Regions from separate parts of the Streptomyces sp. MK7 genome, predicted to be linked through region 3. Evidence: riboswitches for the same ligand, from Rfam matches in the RefSeq annotation. Region 3 holds a riboswitch; each other region holds the start of a gene.

Region 1 (10,545 bases), on a different contig from region 3:
ACGCGCGTACGTTCGCCCACCAGCGAGCCGACCCGGCCGAGCAGCTCGTCCTCGGCACGCAGCGAGGCGACCGCCGCGTCCTGGGCCAGCTGGCTCACCCCGAACGGCACCGCCGTCTTGCGCAGCGCCGCCGCCACCGGCTCATGGGCGATCGCGAAGCCCACTCGCAGCCCGGCCAGGCCATAAGCCTTGGAGAACGTGCGCAGCACACAGACGTTGGGCCGCTCCCGGTACAGCGACACACCGTCCGGCACCTCGGCATCGCGGATGAACTCGCGGTAGGCCTCGTCGAGCACCACCAGGACATCGCCGGGCACCCGGTCGAGGAAGCGTTCCAGCTCGGCCCGCCGCACCACCGTGCCGGTCGGGTTGTTGGGGTTGCAGACGAAGATCAGTCGGGTGCGGTCGGTGATCGCGTCCGCCATCGCGTCCAGGTCGTGCACATCGCCCGGCGTCAGCGGGACCCGCACCGAGGTCGCCCCGCTGATCTGCGTGATGATCGGGTAGGCCTCGAAGGAACGCCAGGCGTACATGACCTCGTCGCCGGGGCCGCTGGTGGCCTGGAGCAGCTGCTGGGCGACACCGACGGAGCCGGTGCCGGTAGCGACGTGGGAGACCGGCACCCCGAAACGCTCGGCCAGCTCCTCGGTCAGGGCGGTGCACGCCATGTCCGGGTACCGGTTGAAGGAGCAGGCGGCGGTCGTCACCGTCTCCATGACGCCCGGCAGCGGCGGGTACGGGTTCTCGTTGGAGGACAGCTTGTACGCCACCGGGCCGTCGGCCGCGGCGGGCTTGCCCGGCTTGTAGGTGGGGATACCCTCCAGCTCGGCGCGCAGCTTCGGGCTCGTCTCGCTCACCGCAGTCCTCCTCGTGACCACACCGGCTTCCAATACTGCACACCTTATGAGGATTGGGCGCCCGTGCGAATGGGGCAGGCCCTATCACTCCCGTCCGGCCGCCGACCCGGCCTGTCACACAGGCATCGGCTGCATCAGTGGCACCATCGTACGAATTTGTACGGATACGAGGGGCGCGCCGCACATATATCTACGCGCCGGTGGCTCGCGCCGTGGCGCGCATCCCTCGTGAAGGTGAGTTGAGACCTCTTCGAGACCTCGGAGGCACGCCAGGCGCACGCGCGCCACCGCGTCATCTCCTGGCATTCCAACGCGTAACCGGCTTGTTTTCTAAGGCAGTTGAGCAGAGATGACCATGCAGAAACGTGCCTGTCAATGCGTGCATATGCGTCCGCACTACCCCACCCCATGAGCCCTACTATCGGCTCGCCATGACAGCAGCAGGGAAGCACCAGGTGAGCCGCGCGGAAACCTCACGTCGAGGCAGCCGGCCGGGCCGGGCGGGCATCAGAGACGTGGCCGCCGCCGCCGGAGTCTCCATCACGACCGTCTCCGACGCCCTCAACGGCAAGGGCCGGCTCCCGGACGCCACCCGGCGCCATGTCCGCGAGGTCGCCGACCGGCTGGGATACCGACCCTCGGCCGCAGCCCGCACCCTTCGTACCGGCAAGTCGGGCCTCATCGGCCTGACCGTGACGACGTACGGGGATGAACCTTTCACCTTCACCGAGTTCGCGTACTTCGCCGAGATGGCCCGCGCCGCCACCTCCGCCGCGCTCGCCCGCGGCTACGCCCTCGTCATCCTCCCCGCGACCTCACGCCACGACGTGTGGTCGAACGTCGCCCTGGACGGCACGGTCGTCATCGACCCCTCCGACCAGGATCCGGTCGTCAGCGAACTGGTCCGGCAGGGTTTACCGGTGGTCAGCGACGGCCGCCCGGCCGGCTCGCTCCCGGTCACCGCCTGGGTCGACAACGACCACGAGGCCGCCGTGCTCGACATCCTCGACCACCTGGCCGAGGCCGGCGCCCGCCGCATCGGCCTGCTCACCGGCACCACCACCGACACCTACACCCACCTGTCGACCACCGCCTACCTGCACTGGTGCGAGCGCGTCGGCCAGGACCCGGTGTACGAGGCCTATCCCGCCCACGACCCCTGCGCGGGCGCCGTCGCCGCAGACCGGCTACTCGCCCGCCCCGACCGGCCGGATGCCGTCTACGGGCTGTTCGACCCGAACGGCACCGACCTGCTCGCCGCCGCCCGCCGCTACGGCCTGCGCGTACCCGACGACCTGCTGCTGGTCTGCTGCAGCGAGTCCACGGTGTATGCCAACACCGACCCGCCCATCACCACGCTCTCCCTCAAGCCGCGCCGCATCGGCACGGCGGTGGTACAGCTGCTCATCGACGCCATCGAGGGAGTCGATTCCGACCACCCGGTCGAGCAGGTCATACCGACCGAGCTGATCGTGCGCACCTCGTCCCAGCGGCGCCCACCGCGCACGACCGTCAGCCCGCCACGCGCACCGGAGGGGCACTGAGAAGCCCGGGGAGCACTGGGGGCAGCCGGTCGCGGGATCGCCGAAGACGGCCCAATCGGGGCGAAAGCCGCGGTGAACCGCAGTCCTGCTCCGATTCACCACCCCTGGGTCATCACATGGCGCGATCCGCATTCCTATGATGGGCCCACGACACCGCGGGCCGCTGCGACCAGGCAGTCCGAAGCGGTGCAGATGCGGCGCGATGGTGGAGGGGTCGATGACTCAGGGGGCCGGTCAGGGACCCGAAGTGGAGCGGACGGCGACGCTGCGCGACTTCCGGGTACCCGCGTATGTGAACGAGACCGGTCCGTACGCCCACAACACCCACCCCGCCGAGACCCTCCCGCCGACCGAGGACGGCTACCCGGACGCGTACACGCCCACCCAGCGCGACCTTCCCGTCATCAACCGCGGCGACACACTCCAGGTGACCGTGGACCCGGTCCCCGCACCGGCCGCCCAGCCCGTCACCGGGCCCGGCCCGCTGTACGTCGTCGGGGACGTGCACGGCTATCTCGACCAGTTGGTCGCCGCCCTGCAGGAACAGGGCCTCATCGACTCCGCCGGCCAGTGGTGCGCGGGCACCACGCGGCTGTGGTTCCTCGGCGACTTCACCGACCGCGGCCCGGACGGCATCGGCGTCATCGACCTCGTGATGCGGCTGTCCGCCGAGGCCGCCGCGGCCGGCGGCTACTGCAAGGCCCTCATGGGCAACCACGAACTGCTGCTGCTGGGCGCCAAGCGGTTCGGCGACACCCCCGTCAACTCCGGGGCGGGCACCGCCACCTTCCAGGCCGCCTGGCTGCTCAACGGCGGCCAGAAGTCCGACATGGACCGCCTCCAGGACCACCACCTGCAGTGGATGGCCCGCCTCGACGCCATCGAGGAGGTCGACGGCTATCTGCTCGTGCACTCCGACACCACCGCCTACCTCGACTACGGCGACTCGACCGAAGAGGTCAACGACACCGTCCACGAGACGCTCACGCGCAACGACGCGGACGAGTGCTGGGATCTGTTCCGCAAATTCACCAAACGCTTCTCCTTCCGCGACGAGGGCGGCGCCGACGCCGTGCGCTCCCTCCTCGATACGTACGGCGGCACCCGCATCGTTCACGGCCACAGCCCCATTCCCTACCTGCTGGGCCAAGTCGGCTCCGAGGACGGCGACGACACCGCGGGCCCCGTGGTGGAGGGACCGCACGTCTACGCCGACGGACTGGCCATCGCGATGGACGGCGGCGTGACCATGGCCGGAAAGCTGCTGGTCCAGCAACTTCCGCTGGACGCCTGACCGTTCACCGCGCGAGCTTCCCCCGCCGGACCCGGGCACGGCCGGGCACCCAATGGCACCCAATTTGTGAAAACCCCCTGTCACCGCGCGCCGTCACGGCTCTACCATCGGCTTATCCGTAGCAGGCTCCCCTCCGTTTCTGCCCGACGGCTCGCCGCCGTGCGAGCCCCAAGCCCTACGGAGCATCGGGGGATGCACATGAACAGCGTTCCGCAGCACCTGTTGAGCGAGGACCGCCAGGAATACGAGCGGATCCTCGATGAGGCGCTGCGCTCCGCCCCACACCGCCCGGAACTGGCCGCGCTCGGCCAGCGGCTCAACAGCGAACAGCTGCGCACCATGGCGCTCAACGCCACCGCTCTGATCACCGCGGCTGCCGCCACCGAGTACCACCACTACGTGAAGGTCCGCGAGGAACTGCGCAGGCCCGCACCGTCCACCCCGTCGTCCGCCGGCGACACCGGCTCCGCGGACCTGGGCGCGGCCGCCACCGGGCTCGCCACCACCATGGGCGAGGTCGCCGAGCCCACCGGCGCGGGCGCCGGCGCCGTCGTCGCGGTGCTCGCCCCCGTGCTCGCCGGAGTCGCGGCGGCCCTCTTCCTGCTCGTCGGCTACATCCTGGAGATGCTGGATCCGGCCCCCGCCTTCGCCCGGACCATGGTCACGGCGGGCTGGGTGTTCGGCGCCGTGACCGCGGCCGCGATCGTCGTCGCCGGCACAGGGCTGCTGCTCACTGCCCTGCGCAACCGCCCCTCGCCCGAGACGGGACCGTACGGCGAACTGGGCGCGGAACTCGCCCGGGCCAGGCAGGCCTGGCACGACGCCCTGCTCGAACGCGGCATCGTGCCGTTCCTGCGCGAGGCGCTCGCCGCCTCCGGCTCGGCCGCACACCGTACGGACCCGTCGGCACCGAGCGGCCGCATCCCGCAACTCGGCTACGGCCGGCCCGGTTTCAGCAGCCCCGACGACGGCGTCCCGGGCTCCCGTCCGAGCTTCTCCAGCCCCGACTTCACCAGCCCGGACTTCGGAGGGCCCGAGCACCAGCCGGAGTGACCAGCCCCCGGGGCCGCACCGGCCCGCTCCCGCAGGGGCAGTCGGCTACGGCACCGGCTGGTCCGGGCGGCACAAGCGGTGCCCCCGGACCAGAACGACCACCGTGACGCTTCGCCGCGCTCAGTCGGCGATCGGCAGGTACACCCGGTTGCCCGCGGCCGCGAACTCCTTCGACTTCTGAGCCATGCCCTCCTCGATCTCACTCCGGCTGGTGCCGTGTTCACGCCGGATGTCCTGCGAGATCTTCATCGAACAGAACTTCGGGCCGCACATCGAGCAGAAGTGGGCCGTCTTGGCGGGTTCCGCCGGGAGGGTCTCGTCGTGGAACTCCCGTGCCGTGTCCGGGTCGAGGGCGAGGTTGAACTGGTCCTCCCACCGGAACTCGAAGCGGGCGTCGGACAGGGCGTCGTCCCACTCCTGCGCACCGGGGTGCCCCTTGGCGAGGTCGGCGGCGTGGGCGGCGATCTTGTAGGTGATGACGCCGGTCTTGACGTCGTCACGGTTGGGCAGGCCCAAGTGCTCCTTGGGCGTGACGTAGCAGAGCATGGCCGTGCCCCACCAGGCGATCATCGCCGCACCGATGCCGGAGGTGATGTGGTCGTACGCCGGAGCGACGTCCGTCGTCAGCGGGCCGAGCGTATAGAACGGAGCTTCATCGCAGATCTCCTGCTGAAGGTCGATGTTCTCCTTGATCTTGTGCATCGGGACGTGTCCCGGGCCCTCGATCATGGTCTGTACGTTGAAACGCCTGGCGATGCGGTTGAGTTCCCCGAGCGTGCGCAACTCCGCGAACTGCGCCTCGTCGTTGGCGTCCGCGATGGAGCCCGGCCTGAGGCCGTCGCCCAGGGAGTACGTGACGTCGTAGGCGGCGAGGATCTCGCAGAGCTCCTCGAAGTTCTCGTAGAGGAACGACTCCTTGTGGTGCGCGAGACACCAGGCCGCCATGATCGAGCCGCCGCGCGAGACGATGCCGGTCTTGCGGTTCGCGGTCAGCGGCACATACGCCAGGCGCACGCCGGCGTGGACCGTCATGTAGTCCACGCCCTGCTCGGCCTGCTCGATGACCGTGTCCTTGTAGATCTCCCAGGTCAGCTCCTCGGCCTTGCCGTCGACCTTCTCCAGGGCCTGGTAGAGCGGCACTGTGCCGATGGGGACGGGGGAGTTGCGCAGCACCCACTCACGGGTGGTGTGGATGTTGCGGCCGGTGGAGAGGTCCATGACCGTGTCGGCGCCCCAGCGGGTCGCCCAGGTCATCTTCTCGACCTCCTCCTCGATGGATGAGGTGACCGCGGAGTTGCCGATGTTGGCGTTGACCTTCACCAGGAACCGCTTGCCGATGATCATCGGCTCGATCTCCGGGTGGTTGACGTTGGCCGGCAGCACCGCGCGGCCCGCCGCGATCTCCTCGCGGACGACCTCGGGAGAAACGTTCTCCCGGAGTGCCACGAACTCCATCTCCGGCGTGATCTCCCCGCGGCGCGCGTACGCGAGCTGCGTCACCGCCTGGCCGGCACGCCCCCGCCGCGGCTGGCGCGGCCGGCCCGGGAACACCGCGTCGAGGTTGCGCAGGCCTCCACGCGGCGAGGTGTGCTTGATCCCGTCGTCCTCGGGGCGTACGGGACGGCCCGCGTACTCCTCGGTGTCGCCGCGGGTGATGACCCAGTTCCCCCTCAGCGGTGACAGGCCCCTGCGGACATCGGTGTCGACGAGCGGATCGGTGTATGGGCCCGAGGTGTCGTACAGCGTGACCGACTGCCCGTTGGTGAGGTGCACCTGACGGACCGGCACCCGCAGGTCGGGGCGTGAACCCTCGACATACGCCTTGTGCCAGCCGATGGACTTCCCGGCCTCCTGGGACTTCTCGTCCTGAGCGGAGGCAGGCGTGCGTACGTCCTTGTTGGTCATGAGACCTACTCCCTACGCCGGCATTACCCGGTAACAGGTTCGGCGGTCGACGCAGCGGTTCTCGTCTGCCGACGTTTCATGTGAAACATCACTCGTTCCACGTGAAACATCGCAAAGACGAAGGTCAGCGCCCTCTCAGCCCGGTGCTCCGAGCTCCCGCGTGTGCAAAGGTGTCTACACGCTAGCGTCATTTGTGGCGCGGTGAACAGTGGGCCTCTGCCGTTCTTGCGATGATCTGGTGGTGACCACGACACAGCAGTCCCCCCATGGGCCCCCTCCCGGGAGCGGCGGCGGGCACGGGCACGCGCACAGCCACAGCCATGGACCGGCCGCCCCCGTTTCCCAGCACCTCCGCAAGGTCATCGCGGCCATCCTGATCCCGTTCGCCGCCGCGGTCGTGGTCGGGCTCGTGGTGCTCTGGCCCGGCGGCGCGCCGTCGCACCAGCGCACCGGTGTGGGCTTCGACCGGCAGACACGGCAGGCCACGGTCACCGAAGTGGTGGCGGTGAGCTGCAAGTCGGTGAACGCCTCCGGGGACACGCCGACCGGCGACACCTCGACGGCCGAGGGATCCTCCGCGCAAGCCCAGGCGACCGGTACCTGCAAGAAGGCCACGGTCCGTGTCGACACCGGCAACGACAAGGGGCGCACCTTCACCGAGATCGTGCAGCCGGACCAGTCACGGCAGCTGCACCAAGGCGAGAAGGTCGTGGTCGCCTACGAACCCTCCGCGCCGAAGGAACTTCAGTACTCGGTCACCGACGTCAACCGGCGCTTCCCGATGGCGCTGCTGGCCGGTGTCTTCGCGCTCGCCGTCGTGGTCGTGGGGCGGATGCGGGGCGTCATGGCGCTGATCGCTCTGGCCGTCAGCTTCCTGGTGCTGAACCTGTTCGTCCTGCCCGCCATCCTGCAGGGTTCGAACCCGCTGCTCGTGGCCGTGGTGGGGGCGAGCGCCATCATGCTGATCGCCCTGTACATGTGTCACGGCCTGTCCGCCCGCACATCGGTGGCGGTGCTCGGCACGCTGATCTCGCTGGTGCTGATCGGCATCCTCGGCTCACTGTTCATCGGCTGGGCCGCGCTCACCGGCAACACCGACGACAACACCGGTCTGATCCATGGCCTGTACCCGTCGATCGACATGAGCGGTCTGCTGCTCGCCGGGGTCATCATCGGCTCGCTCGGCGTCCTCGACGACGTGACCGTGACGCAGACCTCGGCGGTCTGGGAGCTGCACGAGGCCAATCCGGCCATGGGCTGGCGCGGGTTGTACCGCGCGGGCATCCGCATCGGCCGGGACCACATCGCGTCCGTCGTCAACACCCTTGTCCTCGCCTACGCGGGCGCGGCGCTTCCGCTGCTGCTGCTCTTCTCCATCGCGCAGAGCAGCGTGGGGACCGTCGCCAACAGTGAGCTGGTCGCGGAGGAGATCGTCCGCACGCTGGTGGGCTCGATCGGCCTGGTCGCCTCCGTGCCGGTCACCACGGCCCTGGCGGCACTCGTGGTCTCGGCCGACCGTACGAGTACCGGGCCGACGCCGGCGCGCGCGATGCCCGGTGTGCCGGCTCCCGCGCGCGGCGGCAGAGGACGACGCCGCAAGCGGTGATCCCGGGGCACCGGATCTCCCGCCGCTTCATGTGACCGGCGTACGCGGTGAAGCGTTACGCCACCGCACACGGCCCGTTGCCGAAACGCTTCAGCCCGCGCTCTGTTCCTCGGCCAGAATGCGCCCCAGCGCCTCGTCGAGGTGCGCGTCGAAGTCGGCCAGAGCGCCCTCCTGGCCCAGCGGCACCAACTTGTCCGTGCGGTCCAGGAACGCCACGAGGGGTGCCGTGGAGGAACGGAACAGCGCCCGGTCGCTGCCGACCTGAAGGCGGATCAGGACCTCGCTCAGCGAGTCCGCGTCCGCGGGCGAGATTCGGACATCGCCGTCCCCGCACGGTGTGCCCACCCCGTCGATCAGCAGCTCCCGCCCGAAGGCCCAGGTCACGGGGGCATCTCCGGGCAAGTGGAACGTCAGCCGCACGGCGTAGGGATCACAGGTCTCATACCGCAGCTCCACCGGGATGCGGAAGGAGAGCTCCTCGGACACGAGAAAGCTCATCATGACCTCTGCCTGTACGGACTCGCGCATCGCTACCCCGTCATCTGCCGTCGACTGGCCGGGAATCATCCCCGTGACACTGGTGGCATCTTGCTGAACGTACACAACAGATCACAAGGAGTAAGTTTTCAGATACTGATAGCGAGTGCGAGGGCGCCGGCACACCGTTCCACCTCGTGCTGCAGTTGCAGCGCCGCGGTCATCAGCCGGTCGTCCTGGTGGGCGGGAAGCGACAGGGCGATCGTCAAAGCCGTCGCGCCCACCGTGATGGGGACGGCCGCGCAGACCGTCCCCAGGGCGTACTCCTGCCGCTCCGTCACCGGCTGCATCCGGCGCATCCGTTCCAGACGCCGCAGGAAGCTGTGATTGTCACGGACCGTGTACGGAGTGACGGACCGCACGGGATAGCGGTCGAGGTGGTCGCGGCGGGCACCGTCGTCCAGCTGGGACAGCAGGCACTGGCCGACGGCGTGCGCATGCCCGGTCTCCCGGAAGCCGGCCCACTCCTCCACCGCCGGGTTGGCCGGGGTGTCGGAGACGCTCATGACCTCGATCTCGCCGTCCCGGTACGTCGCGTAGTACATGGGAGCACCGATCAGATCACGCCATTGTGCGAGCGTCTCGACGATCGTGCTGCGACGTTTCTGCGCGGCTCCGCTGCTGCCGAGTCGCTCGGCCGCCTCGCCCAGGAAGAACAGCCCCCGGTCGCGGTACAGGTAGCCCTCATGGACCAGGGTGCGCAACAGGTGGTAGGCGGTGGGAAGAGCGAGGCCGGTCTCACGGGCCAGCTGTTTCGCCGGGGCGCCGTACTCGTGGCGCGCGACGGTTTCCAGCAGGCGCATCGCGCGCTGCACCGAGCCGATGAGGGTCTGCTGCGGCTGAGCGGCCTGCTGCTCCAGCGCCCTCGCGTAGGACTGCTCCACCGGTGGCGCGGAGCGCGGCTGTGCGGGGAGTCCCGTGGAACGGGACGGCGTCAGGGGGCCGGGACGCGCGTGCGGTCCTGCGGGTGCGGTGTCAACCGTGGCCAAGGGTCACTCCCGTAGCACGAGGGGGCAGCCCGTGCGGGGAAACACGGGTGGGGAAACGCTGCCCGCGGGGGTCCTGCCCCCACGTCGATGCCCGGACCCTATCCGCCCACCACCGCTTGTGGACGGCCTGTCCGGGAAACTTCCCTCCCGCGAGGGAACCGGCGATTCCTGTTACCGATCACCGGTGCCCCTGCGTACTCACCAGTCGCCGCGCGAGGAGGACCCCGCCATGAACTTCCGCACGATGTAGATCAGGCCGCCGACCAGGGCCACGAAGACCAGCAGCTTGAACAGCAGACCGATCACGAAGCCCACCACGCTCGCTATCAGGCCGCCGAAGACGACCAGGGCGATGACCGGCACCGCGATCCACTTCACCCACCACGGCAGACCCGCGAAGATCTCTCGCATTGCCCTCGTCCTTACCTCTCCGCCGGCCCAGTGCCGGTGTCCGTCGGTGCCCCGCACCCCATGGTGCCGGGCACTGTCGATGTCCTGCACCCGATGCTATGGCCGTCAGCGGCTCCGGCGGGGGCTTCGCACCCTTGTCCTCCCCTGACCGTTCCCCTAGGGAACCCTGAGAGGGCGCCTCAGGCTTCCGGCGGAGAGAAGACCACCAGGACCCTGAGATCCTCGCTGATGTGATGGAACTTGTGGGCGACCCCGGCCGGTACGTACACCACACTGCCGCGGGCCACCTCGGTCGTCTCCAGGCCGACCGTGATCGAGGCGCGGCCGCTGACGACGAAGTACACCTCGT
Region 2 (10,545 bases), on a different contig from region 3:
CGACGCAGAAGTCACCGGAGGTCTTGATCAGTTCGACGAGTTCGGCGGCGTAGGTCAGCCCCCGGGGGTGCGCCACCCAGTCGCCCATCGGGTCGCCAGGCGGGTCGCCGCGCAGCGCCAGCATGTTGCGGATCCCGGCGTCGGCGTACTGACCGATGATGTTGCGCAGGTCGGCCACCGAGTGGTCGACGGCGGTCAGGTGGGCGATCGGGGTGAGGGTGGTGTCGGAGGCGATGGCCTCGGTCGCCTTGACCGTGCCCGCGCGGGTCGAGCCGCCCGCGCCGTAGGTCACGGAGACGAAGTCGGGCGCCACGGCCTCCACGCGGCGCAGCGCGTTCCACAGGTTCCGCTCGCCCTTCGGGGTCTTGGGGGCGTAGAACTCGAAGGAATACGTCGTCTTGCCCGTCGCGAGCATGTCGCGCACGGTACGGGCGTGGTCCGACCTGGTGGATGCGGTGCCGAGGGCCATAGTCGCAGGTTAGCCAGGGGGCGGCGGTCCCCCAACCGAACGCCGGGAATTTGCCGGAATTGCCGGGTTCTTGTCCACCTGTCGGACAACCGGGCCCGATACGAGGCGGTAGGAGTGCCCCGGCCGTCCGGAAGGCGAGACGCCTGCCCCGCCGTCGCCCTGCTCGACCGCCCGGTCAGGGCGTGTCCGCCTGCCGCAGCCGCTTGGCGAACTCGGCCGCCGCCGCGCCGGGGTCCTCGGCCTCGGTGATCGCCCGGACCACGACGACACGGCGGGCGCCGGCGTCGAGGACCTCGTCCAGGTTGCCGAGGTCGATGCCGCCGATGGCGAACCAGGGGCGGTCGGTGCCGAGGGAGGCCGCGTACCGGACCAGGCCGAGGCCGGGTGCGTGGCGGCCGGGCTTGGTGGGGGTGGGCCAGCAGGGGCCCGTGCAGAAGTAGTCCACGCCGTCCTGGACGGCGGCCGCGGCGGCCTCGGACTCGGCGTGCGTGGAGCGGCCGATCAGGACGCCGTCGCCGAGTATCGCGCGGGCCGCGGGCACCGGCAGGTCGTCCTGGCCGAGGTGGAGCACGTCCGCGCGGGCGGCGTGGGCGACGTCGGCGCGGTCGTTGACGGCGAGCAGCTTGCCGTGGCGGGCGCAGGCGTCGGCGAACACCTGAAGGTGCTCCAGCTCATCCCCCGCCTCCATGCCCTTGTCGCGCAGCTGCACGATGTCGACCCCGCCCGCCAGCACCGCGTCGAGGAACCCGGGCAGGTCGCCCTGGCGGGTACGGGCGTCCGTGCACAGGTACAGGCGCGCGTCGGCGAGCCGGTCACGGGCGGCGGCTGCGGCGGTGTCGGGCACGGGCATGGGTGGATTCCCCCGGTTCGGTGCGGTGGTGCGTTGTCGGCGCGGTGTGTCGAGGGCGTACGGGCCGCGGCGGAGCGGCGGTGGCGAAGCGGCCGTGGCCGCCCCGCCGTGGCCCGTACGCCGGACGGGTTGTTCAGGCGGTACCGGTCAGACGGCAAGCGCCTGGGCGCGGCGCTTCACCTCCGTGCCGCGATTCTCGCTCAGGGCCTGCGCGGGGGTGCCGGGCAGGGTCGGGTCGGGGGTGAAGAGCCACTCGATCATCTCTTCGACCGTGAAGCCGTCGTCCCGCAGGAGCGTCAAGGTCCCGGACAGGCCCTTGACGACCTTGTCACCGTCGATGAAGGCGGCGGGCACGTGCAGCGCGCGGTTCTCACCACGGCGTACGGCGATGAGCTGGCCCTCCTTCACCAGCTGCCGCACCCTCGTCACCTCGACGCCGAGCATCTCGGCGATCTCGGGGAGGGTGAGCCAGGCGGGGACGAGAGCATCGATCTTCGCGTCAATCTCGGTCACGGATCCAAGCCTGCCATCCGCCACCGACAGTCGGAAGTCAGGCCCGTCCGCCTGGGAGAACCCGCAGGAGAACATCGCACGTACGGCGCCCTGCGGCGCCCCTCGAAACCCCGCGGCGCACCGCGTGGCGCCCTACGCCGTGGCCGCCTTCAGCGGCCTGGCCGGGTCCGCCAGCAGCTCCGGGTCCATCGGCGTGCCGGCCTCGATCAGCCGTCTGCCCTGCGCCAGGTCCCGCGGCCGGCCGACCGCCAGCAGGGCGACCAGCCGGTCTCCGCGCAGCCAGCAGACCGTCCACGCCGGGCCGGACGGCTCGCCGCGCCAGACGGTGGCGTCGGCGGACGTGTGGTGACCGGCGTACTGCACGAAGCGGCCGAACTGCTCGGACCAGAAGTACGGCACCGGGTCGTAGGCGGCGGGGGTCAGCCCGATCATGTCGGCGGCGACCGTGCGCGGGCCCTGGAGCGCGTTGTCCCAGTGGTGGACCAGCAGCCGCTCGCCGTACCGCTTGGAGGGGAAGGAGGCGCAGTCCCCGACGGCGTACACGTCCGGCACGGACGTGCGCAGATGGTCGTCGGCGAGCACCTCCCCCCGCTCCCCCAGCGCGATGCCCGAACCGGCGAGCCAGGCGGTCGCGGGGCGCGCGCCGATGCCCACGACGACGGCGCCCGCGGGCAGCCGCGAGCCGTCGTCGAGCACCACCGCGCCGGGCTCGACGCGTGCCACGCGCGCGTGCGTCCGCAGCTCGGCGCCGCTGTCGGCGTACCAGGTGGTCATCGGCGCGGCCACCTCGGCGGGCAGGGCCTCGGCGAGCGGCCGGTCCGCGGCCTCCACCACGGTCACCGCGCAGCCCGCCTCGCGGGCGGCGGTGGCGAACTCGGCGCCGATCCAGCCCGCGCCGACGACCACGATGTCGTGCTGCTCGGCGAGCACGGGCCGCAGCCGTTCGGCGTCGTCCAGGGTGCGCAGCAGATGGACGCCGGGGACGCCCTCGGCGCCGGGGAGCCGGATCGGCTCGGCGCCGGTGGCGACGACGAGGACGTCGTAGGGCACCGGTCCCTCGGAGGTGTCGAGCACATGGGCGTCGGGGCGGACGGCGAGCGCCTCGCAGCCGAGCCGCAGTTCGAGGCCGAGCGACTCGAAGTCGACGTCGAAGGCCGAGCCCTCGGCCTTGCCGAGCAGGACGGCCTTGGACAGCGGCGGCCGGTCGTAGGGCTGGTGGGGTTCGGCGCCGATCAGCGTGACGGTGCCGGCGAAGCCCTGCTCGCGCAGGGCGACCGCGGTCTGCACACCGGCCATGCCCGCGCCCACGACGACCACCCGCCGCGGCTGTGACATGCCCTGTTCCTGCGTCTGCTCGCTCACCTGATCACCATAGTCACCGACGGTTCGGTCGGTCAGGGGGCATGCGAGAGGCTCCCTTACGAGTGCTCTGCCGCAGGGGCTAGGGTGGCCCCCGACAAGCACTCGCGGGAGCCCGGACGCACCGGGCTGAGAGGGAGGCTGGCGGCCTCCGACCGTACGAACCTGATCCGGGTCATGCCGGCGAAGGGAGGGGCTGGACGCCCATGTCGTTGCCACGTACGTCAGACGTCCTGGTCATCGGGGGCGGGATCATCGGGCTCGTGACGGCCTGGCGGGCCGCGCAGCGCGGGTTCGCCACGGCCGTGGTGGACCCCGAGCCGGGCGGTGGGGCCGCGCAGGTGGCGGCCGGAATGCTGGCCGCCGTCACCGAACTGCACTACGGCGAGCAGACCCTGCTCGGGCTGAACCTCGCCTCGGCCCGCCGCTATCCGGACTTCGCGGCCGAGCTGACCGAGCTGACCGGCCACGACCTCGGCTACCGCCGCTGCGGCACGCTCGCCGTGGCGCTGGACGCCGACGACCGTGCCCACCTGCGGGAACTGCACGGCCTTCAGCGCGCCTCGGGCCTGGAGTCGGAGTGGCTGTCCGGGCGGGACTGCCGGCGCCTGGAGCCGATGCTCGCGCCGGGCGTGCGCGGCGGGCTCCGGGTGGACGGCGACCACCAGATCGACCCGCGGCGGCTCGCCGCCGCCCTGGTCGCCGCGTGCGAGCGGGCCGGGGTGGTCCTCCACCGCGCGTGGGCCGAGCGGCTCACCGTGCGGGGGGACCGGGCCACGGGCTGTGTGCTGCGCGACGGCACGGAGCTCGGCGCGGAACAGGTGGTGCTCGCCGCGGGCAGCCGCAGCGGGCAGCTGGCCGGGGTGCCGGACGAGGTGCTGCCACCGGTTCGGCCGGTCAAGGGGCAGGTGCTGCGGCTGACCGTGCCCAAGCGCTACGCGCCGTTCCTGAGCCGCACGGTGCGGGCCATGGTGCGCGGCAGCCACGTCTATCTGGTGCCGCGGGTCAGCGGCGAGCTGGTCATCGGCGCCACCAGCGAGGAGCTGGGCTGGGACACCACGGTGACGGCCGGCGGGGTGTACGAGCTGCTGCGCGACGCCCACGACCTGGCCCCCGGGATCACCGAGCTGCCGCTGACCGAGACCCGGGCCGGGCTGCGCCCCGGCTCACCCGACAACGCGCCGCTGCTCGGCCCGACCGAGCTGGACGGGCTGCTGCTGGCCACCGGCCACTACCGCAACGGCGTGCTGCTCACGCCGGTCACCGGTGACGCCATGGCCCACGTCCTGACCACCGGCGAACTCCCGGACGAGGTCCGTCCCTTCACCCCGCGGCGGTTCGCCGCCGTCCCGATGGAGCAGCCCGCGTGAACATCTCCGTCAACGGCGAGCCCCGCCGTATCTCGCCCGGCACCGTGCTGGACACCGTCGTGCGGAGCCTGACCGCGGCGCCCTCCGGGGTGGCCGCCGCCCTCAACGAGACCGTGGTCCCGCGCGCGCAGTGGCCGTCCACGACCCTGAGCGAGGGCGACCGCGTCGAAGTGCTGACCGCCGTGCAGGGAGGCTGACCCATGGCCGACGATCTGCTTGTCCTCGGTGACACGTCCTTCGCGTCCCGGCTGATCATGGGCACGGGCGGTGCGCCCAGCCTGGAGGTGCTGGAGCGGGCCCTGGTGGCGTCCGGCACGGAGCTGACCACCGTTGCCATGCGCCGGGTGGACCCCTCGGTGCACGGCTCCGTGCTGTCGGTGCTGGAGAAGCTGGGCATCCGGGTGCTGCCCAACACGGCGGGCTGCTTCACGGCGGGCGAGGCGGTGCTCACGGCCCGTCTCGCGCGCGAGGCGCTGGGCACCGACCTGATCAAGCTGGAGGTCATCGCCGACGAGCGGACGCTGCTGCCGGACCCGATCGAGCTGCTGGACGCGGCGGAGACGCTGGTCGACGACGGCTTCACGGTGCTGCCGTACACCAACGACGACCCGGTGCTGGCGCGCAGGCTCGAGGACGTGGGCTGTGCGGCGATCATGCCGCTGGGCTCGCCCATCGGGTCCGGGCTGGGCATCCGCAACCCGCACAACTTCCAGCTGATCGTCGAGCACGCGCGCGTGCCGGTGATCCTGGACGCGGGCGCCGGCACGGCCTCGGACGTGGCGCTGGCCATGGAGCTGGGGTGTGCGGGGGTGATGCTCGCCTCGGCGGTGACGCGGGCGCAGAAGCCGGCGGTGATGGCCGAGGCGATGCGGCATGCGGTGGCGGCGGGGCGGATGGCGCGGCTGGCGGGGCGGATCCCCAAGCGGCACTTCGCCGAGGCGTCTTCTCCTGCGGAGGGCTTGGCCGTGCTGGATCCGGAGCGTCCGGCCTTCTAGGTGCTCGCGGGTTGCGGAGCGGGGTTCGCTCGCCGCGCCGGCGGGGTCCGCCTGCGCCCACCCGTGCCGCCTGGGGGTACCTCCCAGGCGTTGAGCACTGAGGGAGGCACGACTGCCCGCAGGCTCCCGCACGACTGGCCGAGGCTCCCGCACGGCCGGCCGCGGGCTTGTGTGCAGCGCGTCACAGGTCGGCTGCAGTCGGGCCGTGGAGAGCGACTGGGAGCGGTCCGTGTCCGTCGTGGCTCGTACACTCGCCTGCGTGGATACGACCCTTCAGGACCCATTGGTCGGGCAGGTGCTCGACGGCCGTTATCGCGTCGACGCGCGGATCGCCGTCGGCGGGATGGCCACGGTCTACCGGGGCCTGGACACCCGCCTGGACCGCGTCCTCGCGCTGAAGGTGATGCACCCCTCACTCGCGGCCGACGGGTCCTTCGTCGAGCGGTTCATACGGGAGGCCAAGTCGGTGGCCCGCCTGGACCACCCCAACGTCGTGCAGGTCTTCGACCAGGGCACCGACGGGTCGTACGTCTATCTCGCCATGGAGTACGTCTCCGGCTGCACCCTGCGCGACGTGCTGCGCGAGCGCGGGGCGCTGCAGCCGCGCGCCGCCCTGGACATCCTGGAGCCGGTGCTCGCCGCGCTGGGCGCCGCGCACCGCGCCGGGTTCGTGCACCGCGACATGAAGCCGGAGAACGTCCTGATAGGGGACGACGGCCGGGTCAAGGTCGCCGACTTCGGTCTGGTGCGGGCCGTGGACACGGTGACGAACACCACCGGCGCGGTCCTCGGCACCGTCTCCTACCTCGCCCCCGAGCAGATCGAACAGGGCACCGCCGACCCCCGGGTCGATGTGTACGCGTGCGGGGTCGTGCTCTACGAGATGCTGACCGGTGGCAAGCCCCATCAGGGGGAGAGCCCCGCCCAGGTGCTCTACCAGCACCTCCACGAGGACGTGCCCGCTCCGTCGGCCGCCGTGCCGGGGCTGGCGTACGAGCTGGACGAGCTCGTGGCGACGGCCACCGCCCGCAACCCGGAGGTACGGCCGCACGACGCGGTGGCGCTGCTGGCGCGGGCCCGCGAGGCCCGCGCTGCGCTCGGCCCGGAGCAGCTGGACGCGGTGCCGCCGCAGGCACTCACCGAGGACCACGACAACGCCGAGGACCGTACGAGCGTCATACCCCGGGCGCTGACGGTGCCGCGCCCGCTGCCCGTGAACGAGGAGGACGAGGCCTCGGCGGCCGAGGCGGCGGTCCACCGCACCAGCCGCCTGGAGACTCCCCCCGCGCCGCGGCGTCCGGCCCGCCGGCCCCGGCGCGTCCTGCTGACCGTGGTCGCCGCCGTCCTGCTGGTCCTCGGGGTCGGCGGCGGCGTGTGGTACATCAACTCCGGCCAGTTCACCAAGGTCCCGCCGCTGCTGGCGAAGACGGAGACGCAGGCGCGGCAGCGGCTCGACGCGGCCGGTCTCGAGGTCAAGGACGTCAGGCACGCCTACAGCGACACGGTCGCGCGGGGCACGGTCATCAGCACGGACCCCGAGGCGGGCACCCGGATCCGCAGCCACGACTCGGTGACGCTCACCGTCTCCGACGGCCCGGAGACGGTGAAGGTGCCCGCCCTGAAGGGGCGCCCGCTGGGTGAGGCGCAGCGCCTGCTGAGGAAGGCCGGGCTGGAGCCGGGCATGGTGAGCCGGGCCTTCAGCGATGGCGTCCCCAAGGGCTCGGTGATCAGCACGGACCCCGAGGCGGGCACGGAGCGGCACGCCGGCTCGGCGATCGCGGTCGTCGTCAGCAAGGGCCGCCCGGTGGACGTGCCGGACGTCACCGGCGAGGACCCGGACGAGGCGAGGTCCGACCTTCAGGACGCGGGCCTGAAGGTGACGGTCGCACCGCAGCGGATCAACTCCGAGTACGACAAGGGGCAGGTCGCCGCGCAGACCCCGGCGGGCGGCGGCAAGGCCGCCGAGGGCGACACGGTCACGCTGACGCTGTCCAAGGGCCCGGAGATGGTCGAGGTGCCGGACGTGACCGGCGACAGCGTCGACGACGCCAAGAAGACGCTCCAGCAGGCCGGCTTCAAGGTCGAGGAGGACCGCGGGATCCTCGGGCTGTTCGGCGACACCGTCAAGAAGCAGTCGGTGGACGGCGGCGAGCGGGCGCCCAAGGGCTCGACGATAACGATCACCATCAGGTGACGGCGGTCGCCGCCGTCGGCGAGGAGACCGGGATCACGGCGGCCCGCCGCCGGCGCCCCCCTGCCACGTGACACCCTGAACGGGTGAGCAGTGAGCACTCCCCCACTCCCCGCGCCCTTCCGTCCCTCCCGGGCCGCTCCCGCAACCCCGTGGGCAGCCATGTGCCCGTCGCGGGCGGTCTGAGCTCCGTGGGCCTGTCCTACGCCCGTGAGCTGGGCGCCGAGACCGTGCAGGTCTTCGTCGCCAATCCGCGCGGCTGGGCCACGCCCGCGGGCAGTGCCAGGCAGGACGAGGAGTTCCGCGCGGCCTGCGCGGAGGAATCGATACCGGCGTACGTCCACGCGCCATACCTGATCAACTTCGGCTCGCACACCGAGGCGACCGTCGAGCGGTCGGTGGCGTCGCTGCGGCACTCGCTGCGGCGCGGCCGGGAGATCGGCGCGCTGGGCGTCGTCGTGCACACGGGGAGCGCGACCGGCGGCCGGGAACGGGCCGTGGCGCTGAAGCAGGTGCGCACGCACATGCTGCCGCTGCTGGACGAGCTCACCCACGACGACGATCCGTACCTGCTCCTGGAGTCGACCGCGGGCCAGGGCGCCTCACTCTGCTCCCGGACCTGGGACTTCGGGCCGTACTTCGAGGCGCTGGAGAACCATCCGAGGCTGGGCGTGTGCCTGGACACCTGCCACGTCTTCGCCGCCGGGCACGACCTGACCGGCCCGAGCGGCATGCACCAGACCCTGGACCTGCTGGTGGACACGGTCGGCGCCGGCCGGCTGAAGCTGATCCACGCCAACGACTCCAAGGACGTGGTGGGCGCACACAAGGACCGTCACGAGAACATCGGCGCCGGCCACATCGGCGAGGACCCCTTCCGCGCCCTGCTGACCCACCCCGCCACCGAGGGCGTCCCCCTGATCATCGAAACCCCCGGCGGCAAGGAGGGCCACGCGGCGGACGTGGAACGGCTGAAGAAGCTCAGGGACGGCTGAGCGGCCGGACGGGCGGCAGCCGGGGGGAAGACCTCACAGCTCCGGCCCGTCGCCCGGTTCCTCCTGGTAGGAGTAGCGCTGTTCCTTCCAGGGGTCGCCGATGTTGTGGTAGCCGCGTTCCTCCCAGAAGCCGCGGCGGTCGGCGGTCATGTACTCCACTCCGCGCACCCACTTGGGGCCCTTCCAGGCGTACAGGTGGGGGACGATCAGCCGGAGCGGGAAGCCGTGCTCGGCGGTGAGGAGCTCGCCGTCCTTGTGAGTGGCGAAGAGGGTGCGCCCGGAGCCGAAGTCGGCGATGCGGAGGTTGGAGCTGAAGCCGTACTCGGCCCACACCATCACATGGGTGACGTTCGGCGCGGGCGGCGCGAGGTCCAGGATCGTCCGGGCCGGGATGCCGCCCCATTCGGCGCCGAGCATGCTGTACTTCGTGACGCAGTGCAGGTCGGCCACCACGGTGGTGTAGGGCAGGGCCGTGAACTCCTCGTGGGTCCAGCAGTGCTTCTCCCCGTCGGCAGTGGCGCCGAAGACCCGGAACTCCCAGCGCTCCGGCCGGAACTTTGGCACGGGCCCGTAGTGCGTGACCGGCCAGCCGCGCTGCAGCCGCTGCCCCGGCGGGAGCTCCGGCTGTGCCGCTCCCCCGAACGCCGCTCCGGACGCTCCTCTCGCACTCGCTCCAGACGCGTCCCCAGATGCGCGTTCCACCGGCTGACCCATGACTCCATCCTGACAGACCGGACGGGGTGCACATGACCAGCCCGGGGATGATTCGGGCATCTCGCACTAAGTGTGCACTTACTGGACGGCTCTGTATGCCGGTGCAATCATGCGGCGCTATCGGCCCAGACCCGTCCGGAAGGAGCCCGCAGGATGCAAGGCGACCCCGAGGTCCTCGAACTGCTCAACGAGCAGCTGACCGCCGAGCTCACCGCCATCAACCAGTACTTCCTGCATTCGAAGCTGCAGGACCACAAGGGGTGGTCGACGCTCGCCAAGTACACGCGGGCCGAGTCCTTCGACGAGATGCGGCACGCCGAGATCCTCACCGACCGCATCCTGCTGCTGGACGGCCTGCCCAACTACCAGCGGCTCTTCCATGTGCAGGTCGGGCAGACGGTGACGGAGATGTTCCGGGCCGACCGGCAGATCGAGGTCGAGGCCATCGACCGGCTGCGCCGGGGCGTCGACGTGATGCGCGACAAGGGCGACATCACGTCCGCGAACATCTTCGAGGCGATCCTCGCCGACGAGGAGCACCACATCGACTACCTGGACACCCAGCTGGAGCTGGTGGACAAGCTGGGCGAGGCCCTCTACCTGTCGACGGTGATCGAGCAGAGCCAGCCCGACCCCTCGGGCCCGGGCACGCACGGCTTCTCGACGCACTAGGACGGCCGGACAGCAGGGGACGGGCCGACGGCAGAGAACGGCCGACGGCAGAGAACGGCGGCGACAGCCTCAAGGGCTCCGGGCGTCCGTCAGTCTTAGACCTAGGCCGCGTCGCCGAGTTCCGTCGCCGGGGCCGGCTGGGGCAGGCGGGGGAACGGCGAGGCTCCGCGGTCGGCCAGTTCCCGGCGCGGGCAGCTGCCCCGGCCGAGCAGCGCCTGGATGCGCCGGACGCAGCCACCGCAGTCCGTTCCCGCCTTGCAGGCGGAGGCGATCTGGCGGGGCGTGCACGCGCCGTTCTCCGCGTGCTGCTTGACCTGCTGCTCGGTGACGCCGAAGCAACTGCAGACGTACACGCGCCGCTCACCTCCCGCCGGGATCGATCAGTGGTGCCATCCCGACTTGCTCGGTGAGGCAAAC
Region 3 (10,545 bases):
CATGACCTCGGGCTACTCCCCGATCGGCGCCTGCATCATCTCCGACCGCCTGGCCGAGCCGTTCTACAAGGGCGACAACACCTTCCTGCACGGCTACACCTTCGGCGGCCACCCGGTCTCCGCTGCCGTGGGCCTGGCCAACCTCGACCTGTTCGAGCGCGAGGGCCTGAACCAGCACGTGCTCGACAACGAGCCGGCGTTCCTGTCCACCCTCCAGAAGCTGCACGACCTGCCGATCGTCGGCGACGTCCGCGGCAACGGCTTCTTCTACGGCATCGAGCTGGTCAAGGACAAGAGCACCAAGGAGTCGTTCAACGAGGAGGAGACCGAGCGCGTCCTGTACGGCTTCCTCTCCAAGGCGCTGTACGACAACGGCCTGTACTGCCGTGCCGACGACCGCGGCGACCCGGTCGTCCAGCTCGCCCCGCCGCTGATCTCCGACCAGGAGACCTTCGACGAGATCGAGCAGATCCTGCGCGCGACGCTGACGGAGGCGTGGACCAAGCTGTGACCGCCGCGCCGCGCGCGAGCGCGGTGAGGCCCGCACCTCCGATCAGATGATCATCACCGGCCCCGGAGCCGTCCGTTCGAGTGGGAAACGGCGGCCCGGGGCCGTGTGCTGTCCCGGCACCCGGCACCGGCTGCCTAGCGTCTTGACTCCCCCCTCGCAGGACGACAGGGATCCCTGGCTCACGCTGCCCAGTCGTTCGGCGAACGACCGAGTCTGACGCGATCAGCACCAGCCGGGTTGAGACCAGCCCGGATGGCAAAAACGCCTAGGAGGCAACGCGTGCCGGGTTCTCGCAACGCGCTGTCCATCGATCGCAGTACGCCGAACCGGCACCGTGACCTTGAATCTCTGCGCTCGTTCCCCCATACGCGGGACAAGGCACGGCAATCCCGATCAGAACCGAGGTGTACGCCCATGGACGCCCCGCCGGACAACGACGTTCTCTGGGCACGCGCCCTGCACTACACCCACAACGACGGCTCACCCGCGCTCGGCGGCGTCTCGCTCGGCGTCCGGCAGGGCGAGATCCTCGCCGTCGCCGGACCGAGCGGCAGCGGCAAGACGACCCTGCTGCGCTGCCTGTCCGGCATGGTGCGCGTCCGCAAGGGCGAGGTGTGGTTCAACAGCGCCCCCATGCACACCCTCGGCCCGCTGGCCCGGGAACGGCTGCGCCGGGACCGGTTCGGCTGGATCGACCCCGCCCCCGTGCTCGTACCCGAGCTCAACGTCTGGGAGAACACCGCCCTGCCGCTGATGCTGCGCGGCACCAGCCGGCGCCGGGCCAAGGTGGCCGCCCTGGAGTGGCTGGAACGCCTGGACGTCGGCGAGCTGGCCCACAGACGGCCGCACCAGCTGCGCCAGGCCGAGCGGCAGCGGGTCTGCCTCGCCCGCGCCCTCGCCCCCGCGCCGACGGTGCTCTTCGCCGACGAGCCCACGGCCCCGCTGCACCGGGCCGACCGCGCCCATGTGCTGCGCACGCTCACCACGGCATCCCGCTCGCACGGCATCACGGTCGTCCTGGCCACGCACGACCCGGAGACCGCGGCCCTCGCCGACCGCACGGTGGCACTGCTGGACGGACGGTGCGTGAACACCGTGCACCTGCCCCCCGCCGGCGACACGACGGAAGGCCGGGCCGCGTGCTCGCTCTCCGTCTGACCCGCGTCGCCCACCCGGCCGTCCAGTTCCGCCGCCTGACCCTCGCGGCGGCCTCGGCCGGCACCGGCTTCCTGCTGCTGAGCAGTCTCGCCTACGCCCTCCGCCACCCCGACGACCCGTCCGCCGCACTGCTGCGCCTGTCCTGGTGCGCGGTGCCTCTGGCCGCCACGACGTACCTGGCGGTCGCGGTGGCCCGCACCGACCCCGGCACCCGGCCCCGCAGTGCCCTGTCGGCCCTCGGTCTCGGACCCGGCCGCCTGATGGCCGTCTCGGCGGCCACGACCGCACTGGCCTGCTCGTTCGGCACCCTGCTCGCGCTGCTGGCCTTCCTCCAACTGCGCGGGGGCCTCCCGGACCTGCCCTTCGACGGCGCCGCCTCGCACTTCCTCGCCGCGGGAGAACCCCTGCCCGTGCCGGGGACCCTGATCCTGCTCGCGGTCGTCCCGGCGCTCGCGTCCACGGCGGTGGCGCTGGCCCTGCGGCCCCGGGAGACGAAGCCCCCGGCCCGGGCCCGCCAGGCGAAGGGGGGCGCCACGGAGCCTGCCCGGAGCGCCCAGGTGCAGGCGGACGCGGGTGGCTCTCCGGCCGAGCGGACCGGCGCCCCGTCCGGGGTCCTCCTCCAGGACGGCCCCGCGCCGGAGGACGACCCCGAACCCGGCGAGGCCGACCCCCAGCGTCCCCTGCCGCCCCGCCGGCCGCCCACCGGCCTGCCCTGGGGCATCGCCGTGCTGGCCGCCGGCCTCGCCGTCGAGGCCTACGCCGGCCGCACCCCGGACTCCTCCGGCGCCTCCGCCCCCGCGCTCCCCGGCGGCCTCGCCGCCGACTCCACGCCGGTGCTCGTCGGCTGGCTGCTGACCGCTCTCGGTCTCGCCCTCGCCGGCCCCGGCCTCACCCACCTGTGCGGCCGGCTGCTCCAGGCGGCCGGGCCCGGGGCCGTGCGCCTCCTGGCCGGCCGGATCCTGATGGAGGAGGCGGGCCGCATCGGCCGCCCGCTGGGCGTGGTGTGCGCGGTGGCGTCGGGGACGTACGCCATGGGCGTCCTCTACGAGGGCAGTACGCCCGTCCTCGGTCCGCTGACCGCCCTGGGCGCGCTGCTCGTGGCCGGCTGCACCGTGGCCACCCTGCTCACCGCGGCCGTGGAGGCGCGGCAGGCCCGCGCCGACGTCACCGCCGCCCTGCTGCGGCTCGGCGCGCCCGCCACGACGCTGCGCTCCGCCGCGGCCCTGCGCGCCGGCGTGCTGCTGGCCGTCTTCGCCCCGCTGACCTTCCTGATCGCCGACCTCGCCGCGCTGCCGCTGACCCGCTGACGAACGCGGGAACGCGCGCGAACGCGGGGAACGCGGGGAACGCGGGCGAAAAAGGTTCCGCGCCGGCGATGAGTTCCGCGCCGAGGCCCGGTCTACCCCCTCGAACGGCACGGACGACGTGCACGTGCGCACCGACGGGAGAGACCCACCATGTACCAGCAGATGATCTTCGTGAACCTGGCGACCGACGACGTGGCCGCGTCCCGGAAGTTCTTCACCGAGCTCGGCTACACGATCAACCCGCAGTTCTCCACCGACGACTGCTCCTGCGTCGTCATCAGCGACACGATCATCGCGATGCTGCTCAGCAAGCAGCGCTACGCCGACTTCACCAAGAAGGAGATCGCGGACGCCACGAAGACCAGCGAGGTGCTGATCTGTCTGAGCGCCGAGAGCCGCGAGAAGGTCGACGAGCTGGTCGACAAGGCCGTCGCCGCCGGTGGCACCGTGAGCGGCGGGACCCAGGACCACGGCTACATGTACGGCCGCGCCTTCGACGACCTCGACGGGCACACCTGGGAGGTCATGTGGATGGACCCGGCGGCGGTACAGGGCTGAGCGAGGCGGCGGGACACGGGCCACCCAAGACGTTCAAACGTCTGCGCGGTTAATAAAAGGGCAAAGCCAACGCCCTTTCGGGGCCTATGCGTTGACAGTTCTGACGGAACGCTTATAGACCTGAGCCTCCTGGGGGTGCCGGGGCAGCCGCGTCCTCCGTGGTCGCCCCAACGCCCCCTTCACCCCCCGCAATTGCGCATCCGTGAAGGGCCAAGGCCATCTTGTCCATATCACTGTCCCGCCGTACCGCACGTTCCGTGCGCGTCCTGGGCGTCGCCGCCTCAGCCGCCGCGCTCGCGCTCGGCGCCGCAGGCAACGCGCTCGCGTGCAACATCAGCGAGTTCTCCGCCGAAGCCACGTGCGCCGGCGGCAAGGGCGTCATCGTCGTCACCGACAAGGACGCGTCCGGCACCCCGGCGGTCGTCTCCGTGTTCCTCGAGAACAACGGCGCCGACGCGAAGAGGATCGGCACCCCCCAGGAGGTCAAGGGCTCCGCCGAGGGCAACACCGTCACCTTCGCCGAGGACTGGCAGCCGGACGCCGTCTACCGCATCCACGTCAAGGCCGGAGGCAAACTGGTCGACGAGGACATCAGCCCCAACCTGACCACCCCGTCCACGGCCTGTACGCCGGCCACGCCGAGCGCACCGGCCACCCCGTCGAAGCCGGCCCCCCCGACCCCGTCGGCATCGGCGTCGTCGGCGACGCCGTCGAAGCCCGGCACGGCGACTCCGGCTCCGTCCGAGTCGCAGAGCAGCACCGCTCCCGCGGGCACCGTGAGCAACGCTCCCTCGCCCGCCGTCGGTGACTCCAACCTCGCCGAGACCGGTGCGAGCTCCAATACCGGTCTGATCGCCGGCATCGCGGCCGCCCTGGTCGTCGTCGGCGGAGGCGCGGTCTTCCTCGGCCTGCGCCGCCGTGGAGCGAACGGCGGGCGCTGACGCCACCGTTCAAGCCGTCGGCCGTGGCCGGTCCCCGTGTCCGAGGGGGCCGGCCACGGCCTTTCCCGTCTCATCCTGACGCGGACCTCTCTCCAGGGGCGCGGTGATCAGCCGAGTACGACCGTCTCGGCCGCGTCGAAGGCGACCCCGACCTCGTCCCCGACATCCGGGGCCGACCGCAGCGGGCAGGCGGCCTCCAGGCGTGGCGCGTCCTGCGGCTGGAGGCGGACGGCGACGTGGGTGCCCTTGAAGGTGCGGGCGGCGACCCGGCAGCGCAGGCCCTCGTCGGTGGGGACGAGACGGACACCGGCGGGCCGTACGACGAGGGTGCGGGCGCCCTGCGGGGCGTCCTCGGGCACCGGTACCTTGCCCCACGGGGTGACCGCCGCCTCCCCCTCGACCCTCGCCTCGACGACGTTCTCGAAGCCGAGGAAGCGGGCCACGAAGGCATCCGCCGGCCGCTGCCACACCTCAAGGGGCGTACCGGACTGGGCGATCCGGCCCTCCCGCATCACCACCACCCGGTCGGCGAGCGCGAACGCCTCGCCCTGGTCGTGGGTGACGGCCAGCACGGTGGTGCCCAACCGCCCGAACAGCTCCCGCAGTTCGACGACGAGGCGTTCGCGCAGCGAACGGTCGAGCTGGCCGAGGGGTTCGTCGAGCATCAGCAGCCGGGGCCGGGGCGCGAGAGCGCGGGCGAGGGCCACCCGCTGCTGCTCACCGCCGGAGAGCGCGGCCACGGCTCGGGCGCCGGCCCCCGGCAGCCCGACCAGACCGAGCAACTCCCCCACCCTGGCCGCCCGTTCGCCCCTGGTCGCGCCGCGCATCCGCAGTCCGAAGCCGACGTTCCCGGCCACGTCCCGCTGCGGGAAGAGCTGGTGGTCCTGGAACATCAGGCCGACCTCGCGCCGGTGCGCCGGCACCCCCGTCTGGTCCCGTCCGTCGAGCAGTACCCGCCCGGAGTGCAGCGGCTGGAGTCCGGCCACCGCCCGCAGCAGCGTCGACTTGCCGCTGCCGCTGGGTCCGAGCACACATACGATCTCGTGTTCGGCGACCGTGAGATCGACGGCGTCGAGCGCGGCCCGCCCGCCGAAGCGCACGGTCGCGGCCTGAAGGCCCAGCAGCATCTAGAACTCCCCGCTCCGGTCGGTGCGCAGCCGTTCGAGGACGAGCAGCGCCACCGCGCACACCACCATGAGAATCGTCGACAGGGCCATGGCCTGCCCGTAGTTGAGGTCGCCGGGCCGTGACAGCAGCCGGGCCACGGCGACCGGCAGGGTCGGGTTGTCGGGCCGGGCGATGAACACGGTCGCCCCGAACTCCCCCAGTGACACGGCGAAGGCGAACCCGGCGGCGACCAGCAGCGCCCGCCGCACCATCGGCAGGTCGACCTCCCGCCACACCCGCCACGGCGACGCCCCGAGCACGGCCGCCGCCTCTCGCAGCCGTACGTCCACCGCGCGCAGCACGGGCAGCATGATCCGCACCACGAACGGCACGCCGACCAGGGCCTGTGCGAGCGGGACCAGGATCCAGGACTGCCTGAGGTCGAGCGGCGGCTCGTCCAGCGCGATCAGGAAGCCGAAGCCGACCGTCACGGCGGACACCCCGAGCGGCAGCATCAGCAGCGCGTCGAAGCCGCGCACGATCCGGCCGGAGTCGCGGCGGGCGAGCGCGGCGGCGGCGAGGCCGCCCACGACCACGGCGACGGCGGTCGCGGCGGCGGCGTAGGAGAAGGAGGCGCCGATGGCGTGGATCGGCGCGACCAGGAAGGTCCCGCCGTCGGAGTCGGTCAGCGCCCGGTAGTAGCCGAAGCCGGGCGCGGTGAGCGAGCGCTGCACCAGCACGGCGAGCGGCAGCAGCAGGAGCAGGGCGATGGTGGCGAGGACGGCGGCCAGCAGTGTCCACTGACCCGCGCCGCGCGGGCGGCGGGCGGTGCGGGAGGCGTCCACCAGCTTCAGCGCGGTCTCCCGGCGCCGTACGGTCCACGCGTGCACGGCGAGGATCGCGCCCACCGCCAGGAACTGGACGATCGTCAGCACGGCCGCGGTGGACAGGTCGAAGATCTCGGAGGTCTGCCGGTAGATCTCCACCTCGAGGGTGGAGAAGGTGGGGCCGCCCAGGATCTGCACCACGCCGAAGGAGGTGAAGGTGAACAGGAAGACCATGAGCGCGGCGGCGGCGAGGGCCGGGGCCAGGGCGGGCAGGGTGACCTTGCGCCAGGCCGTCAGCGGCGAGGCGCCCAGCATCCGGGCGGCCTCCTCCTGCCGCGGGTCGAGCTGGGACCACAGCCCGCCCACCGTCCGTACGACGACCGCGTAGTTGAAGAAGACGTGGGCCAGCAGGATCGCCCAGACCGTGGTGTCCAGCCGCAGGCCCCACAGTTCGTCGAGCAGCCCCCCGCGCCCGACCAGGGCGAGGAAGGCGGTGCCGACGACGACGGTGGGCAGCACGAACGGGACGGTGACCACGGCCCGCAGGACCTGGCGGCCGGGGAAGTCGAGGCGGGCGAGGACATACGCGCCGGGCAGCGCGACCAGCAGGGTGAGCGCGGTGGAGGCGAGCGCCTGCCAGGTGGTGAACCACAGCACGTGCCGGATGTCGGACTGTCCGAGCACGTCCACGATCCGCCCGACGTGCCAGGACCCGTCGTCCTTCAGACCGCGCCGGACGATCGCGGCGACGGGACAGGCGAAGAACACCGCGAAGAACGCGACGGGCACGGCCATCAGGCCGAGCCGCGCCGCGTTCCCCTTACGGCTGCCCGTACGGTCCGTGCCGTCGGCTACTTCAGGACGAGCGAGGTCCACGACTTGACCCACTGGTCACGGTTGGCGGCGATCTTGTCGGGCGCCATGGTCTCGGGGTGCTCGGCCTGGGGGCCGTACTCGGTGAACTCCGAAGGCACCTGGGCGCCCTTGGTCACCGGGTAGACGAACATGTTCAGCGGCATGTCCTCCTGGAACCGCTTGGTGAGCAGGAAGTCGAGGAACGCCTTGCCGCCCTTGGTGTTGCGGGCGTTGTCGAGCAGTCCCGCGTACTCGATCTGCCGGAAGCAGGTGCCGTACGCCACCCCGGTCGGCGCGGTCTTCGGCTTCGGGTCGGCGTAGACGACTTCGGCGGGCGGCGAGGAGGCGTAGGAGACGACGAGCGGCCGGTCGCCCTTGGCCTTCTTGCCGCCGGCGGATCCGGAGAACTCCTGGTTGTAGGCCTGCTCCCAGCTGTCGACGACCTTGACGCCGTTGGCCTTGAGCTTCTTCCAGTAGCCCTGCCAGCCGTCGTCACCGTACGTGGCGGCGCTGCCGAGCAGGAAGCCGAGGCCGGGCGAGGAGGTGGCGGCGTTCTCGGTGACGAGCAGGTTCTTGTACTGCGGCTTGACGAGGTCGTCGAAGGAGGCCGGCGGGGTCAGCTTGTGGTCGGCGAAGTACTTCTTGTCGTAGTTGACGCAGATGTCGCCGGAGTCGATCGGCGTGACCCGGTGCTTGGCCTCGTCGACCCGGTACTCGGGCAGCACCAGGTCGGAGCCCTTGGGCTGGTACGGCTGGAACAGACCGTTGTCGAGGGCGCGGGAGAGCAGGGTGTTGTCGACGCCGAAGAAGACATCGCCCTGCGGGTGGTCCTTGGTGAGGACTGCCTTGTTGACGGCCTGGCCGGCGTCGCCGTCCTTGAGGACCTTGACGGTGTAGCCGGAGGTCTTCTCGAAGGCGGCGACGACGCTCTTGGAGGCGGCCCACGAGTCGTGGCTCACGAGGGTCACGGTCTTGGAGTCGGCGGCCTTGGCCGTCCCCTTGCCGTCGGTCGACCCGCACGCGGACAGCGTGACGAGGCCGAGTCCGACCGCCACGGCGACGAACGTCTTGTTGTGCACTGGATTTCCTCCTGGGGGTTGGCCAGGAAGAGACGCGGCCCCGCCCGGGACCCGCGAGGATGCCCGGGCAGGGCGCAACAGCTCGAGTGATGACCGAACTTCCTACCCAGAATGACCTGGGCGAGGTTCAGAGGGTCTGCGGCCGGTGCCGCACTCTCAGCGCTGTGGCGCTCCCCTGTCGGAATATGAAGATATGGACGGCCACAGACTACCGCCCGGGCGTCACCAGGCCACCACCCGGGCGTCGACCGGCCACCGTCCGGCTACCTCTCGGTGGCCGCCAGCTGACCGCAGGCCCCGTCGATCTCCTGCCCGCGGGTGTCCCGGACGGTCACCGGCACCCCGTGCGCCGCGATCGCCTCGACGAACGCCTTCTCGTCCTCGGGGCGTGAAGCGGTCCACTTCGAGCCGGGGGTCGGGTTGAGCGGGATCAGATTGACGTGCACCGGCTTGCCCTTGAGAAGGCGGCCGAGCCGGTCGCCGCGCCAGGCCTGGTCGTTGATGTCCCGGATCAGCGCGTACTCGATGGACAGCCGGCGCCCGGACTTCGCGCTGTACTCGAAGCCGGCGTCCAGCACCTCCCGCACCTTCCACCGCGTGTTCACGGGGACGAGGGTGTCGCGCAGCTCGTCGTCGGGGGCGTGCAGGGAGATGGCGAGCCGGCACTTGAGGCCCTCGTCGGCGAACCGGTGGATCGCCGGGACCAGGCCCACCGTGGAGACGGTGATCCCGCGCTGGGAGAGCCCCAGCCCGTCCGGCTCGGGGTCGGTCAGCGCGCGGATGGCACGGATCACCCGGTTGTAGTTGGCGAGCGGCTCGCCCATGCCCATGAAGACGATGTTGGACAGCCGCGCCGGACCACCGGGCACCTCGCCGTCCCGCAGAGCCCGCATGCCGTCCACGATCTGATGCACGATCTCGGCGGTCGACAGGTTCCGGTCGAGCCCGGCCTGCCCGGTGGCACAGAACGGGCAGTTCATCCCGCACCCGGCCTGCGAGCTGATGCACATGGTCACCCGGTCCGGGTAACGCATCAGCACCGACTCCACGAGCGTGCCGTCGAACAGCCGCCACAGCGTCTTGCGGGTGGTCCCCTGGTCGGTCGACAGATGCCGTACGACCGTCATCAGCTCGGGAAGCAGCTCCTCGCGCAGCTTTGCCCGGGAGCCGGCCGGGATGTCGGTCCACTGCTCCGGGTCGTGCGCGTACCGCGCGAAGTAGTGCTGCGAGAGCTGCTTGGCACGAAACGGCTTCTCACCGATCGCGGCCACGGCCTCCTTGCGCTCGGCGGGCGACAGATCGGCAAGGTGCCGCGGCGGCTTCTTGGCTCCGCGCGGGGCGACGAAAGTGAGTTCTCCGGGCTTGGGCATGGTGGTACCAGTGTCGCAGATCCACTCGGGTGACCTGGGGCTGCCGGTCGGGGCACCTGTCGCTGGCGGTAGTCGCTGGTCGGCCCCCGGGGGGTCTCGGACGGCCCAGAGACGGCACAGCCAGGCAGGCAGGCTGAGGCGCCTCGTTGTCAGTGCGCCCGGCTATGGTGCGTCCGCCATCAAGGGCAACGCTCCGGGGAGGGGCTTTGGGAGCCAGGACAGGACTGCTGGTGTACGCCGACGGCCACGTGCCGGGCTTGCTGCGACGCGTGGGGGCGGCAGACCGTGATCGGACGGCCACCATGGTGCGGCGGCTGTATCCGGGCGGGGAGATCGAGGAGTGCGAGGGCTCGAATCTCTACGACGGCGTGTACCCGCCGAAAGGAACGGTGTACGCAGCCAGCTGGCCGGGCGCAGAGGTCATAGGTGATCAGAGGGTGATGATCGACGCCCCTTCGCAGCTTCCGGAGCACCTCGTGGCGGCAAGTGCCGGCCGACGGCTCGTCTTGCACGCCATGCACAGTGTCGTCGACTGGCTGGCGTTCGCCGTGTGGGAGGACGGGCGCCTGGTCCGCTCCCTGAGCCTGTCGCCGGACAGCGGCATCATCGAGAACATCGGCGAACCGCTCCCCTTCGAACTGCCCTATTGGGCCGGTGACCGCCCGGCTGAAATCGCCCCGTGGCCCGGCGAGGAGGAAGAGCCGTACTCCCTGCCGTTTCACCCCCTGGAGCTGGGCGAAGACGCACTGCGAGCGCTCTGCGGCTTCATCCAGGAGGGATTTCCCGAGCCGGACGACGTCGACGCAGACAACATCCGACTCCACGGATTCCA

The links. A riboswitch is a leader RNA that binds a small molecule or an ion and turns the genes downstream of it on or off. The one in region 3 is predicted to bind thiamine pyrophosphate.
Region 1: another riboswitch for thiamine pyrophosphate. It lies ahead of thiC (phosphomethylpyrimidine synthase ThiC); the one in region 3 lies ahead of R2S09_RS12630 (thiamine ABC transporter substrate-binding protein).
Region 2: another riboswitch for thiamine pyrophosphate. It lies ahead of thiO (glycine oxidase ThiO); the one in region 3 lies ahead of R2S09_RS12630 (thiamine ABC transporter substrate-binding protein).

The regions. Positions count from the first base shown of each region.
Region 1 covers NZ_JAVACL010000001.1:433,120-443,664, reverse strand. Annotated here, with positions in the region: gene hisC (histidinol-phosphate transaminase) at 1-857, opposite strand, end outside; gene R2S09_RS02000 (LacI family DNA-binding transcriptional regulator) at 1,289-2,401, shown strand; gene R2S09_RS01995 (metallophosphoesterase family protein) at 2,604-3,695, shown strand; gene R2S09_RS01990 (hypothetical protein) at 3,888-4,748, shown strand; gene thiC (phosphomethylpyrimidine synthase ThiC) at 4,869-6,653, opposite strand; TPP riboswitch at 6,646-6,823, opposite strand; gene R2S09_RS01980 (YibE/F family protein) at 6,895-8,259, shown strand; gene R2S09_RS01975 (SsgA family sporulation/cell division regulator) at 8,350-8,787, opposite strand; gene R2S09_RS01970 (IclR family transcriptional regulator) at 8,886-9,785, opposite strand; gene R2S09_RS01965 (DUF5326 family protein) at 9,984-10,196, opposite strand; gene R2S09_RS01960 (cupin domain-containing protein) at 10,376-10,545, opposite strand, start outside.
Region 2 covers NZ_JAVACL010000005.1:156,556-167,100, forward strand. Annotated here, with positions in the region: gene metF (methylenetetrahydrofolate reductase [NAD(P)H]) at 1-469, opposite strand, end outside; gene thiE (thiamine phosphate synthase) at 645-1,313, opposite strand; gene R2S09_RS09435 (Rv2175c family DNA-binding protein) at 1,467-1,832, opposite strand; gene R2S09_RS09440 (FAD-dependent oxidoreductase) at 1,965-3,194, opposite strand; TPP riboswitch at 3,289-3,400, shown strand; gene thiO (glycine oxidase ThiO) at 3,398-4,561, shown strand; gene thiS (sulfur carrier protein ThiS) at 4,558-4,758, shown strand; gene R2S09_RS09455 (thiazole synthase) at 4,762-5,556, shown strand; gene pknB (Stk1 family PASTA domain-containing Ser/Thr kinase) at 5,816-7,750, shown strand; gene R2S09_RS09465 (deoxyribonuclease IV) at 7,834-8,742, shown strand; gene R2S09_RS09470 (sulfite oxidase-like oxidoreductase) at 8,776-9,456, opposite strand; gene bfr (bacterioferritin) at 9,610-10,128, shown strand; gene R2S09_RS09480 ((2Fe-2S)-binding protein) at 10,230-10,481, opposite strand.
Region 3 covers NZ_JAVACL010000008.1:39,101-49,645, reverse strand. Annotated here, with positions in the region: gene R2S09_RS12665 (aspartate aminotransferase family protein) at 1-511, shown strand, start outside; gene R2S09_RS12660 (ABC transporter ATP-binding protein) at 926-1,669, shown strand; gene R2S09_RS12655 (hypothetical protein) at 1,651-2,976, shown strand; gene R2S09_RS12650 (VOC family protein) at 3,127-3,534, shown strand; gene R2S09_RS12645 (LAETG motif-containing sortase-dependent surface protein) at 3,762-4,475, shown strand; gene R2S09_RS12640 (ABC transporter ATP-binding protein) at 4,583-5,602, opposite strand; gene R2S09_RS12635 (iron ABC transporter permease) at 5,603-7,204, opposite strand; gene R2S09_RS12630 (thiamine ABC transporter substrate-binding protein) at 7,261-8,343, opposite strand; TPP riboswitch at 8,425-8,530, opposite strand; gene rlmN (23S rRNA (adenine(2503)-C(2))-methyltransferase RlmN) at 8,607-9,713, opposite strand; gene R2S09_RS12620 (DUF6928 family protein) at 9,944-10,545, shown strand, end outside.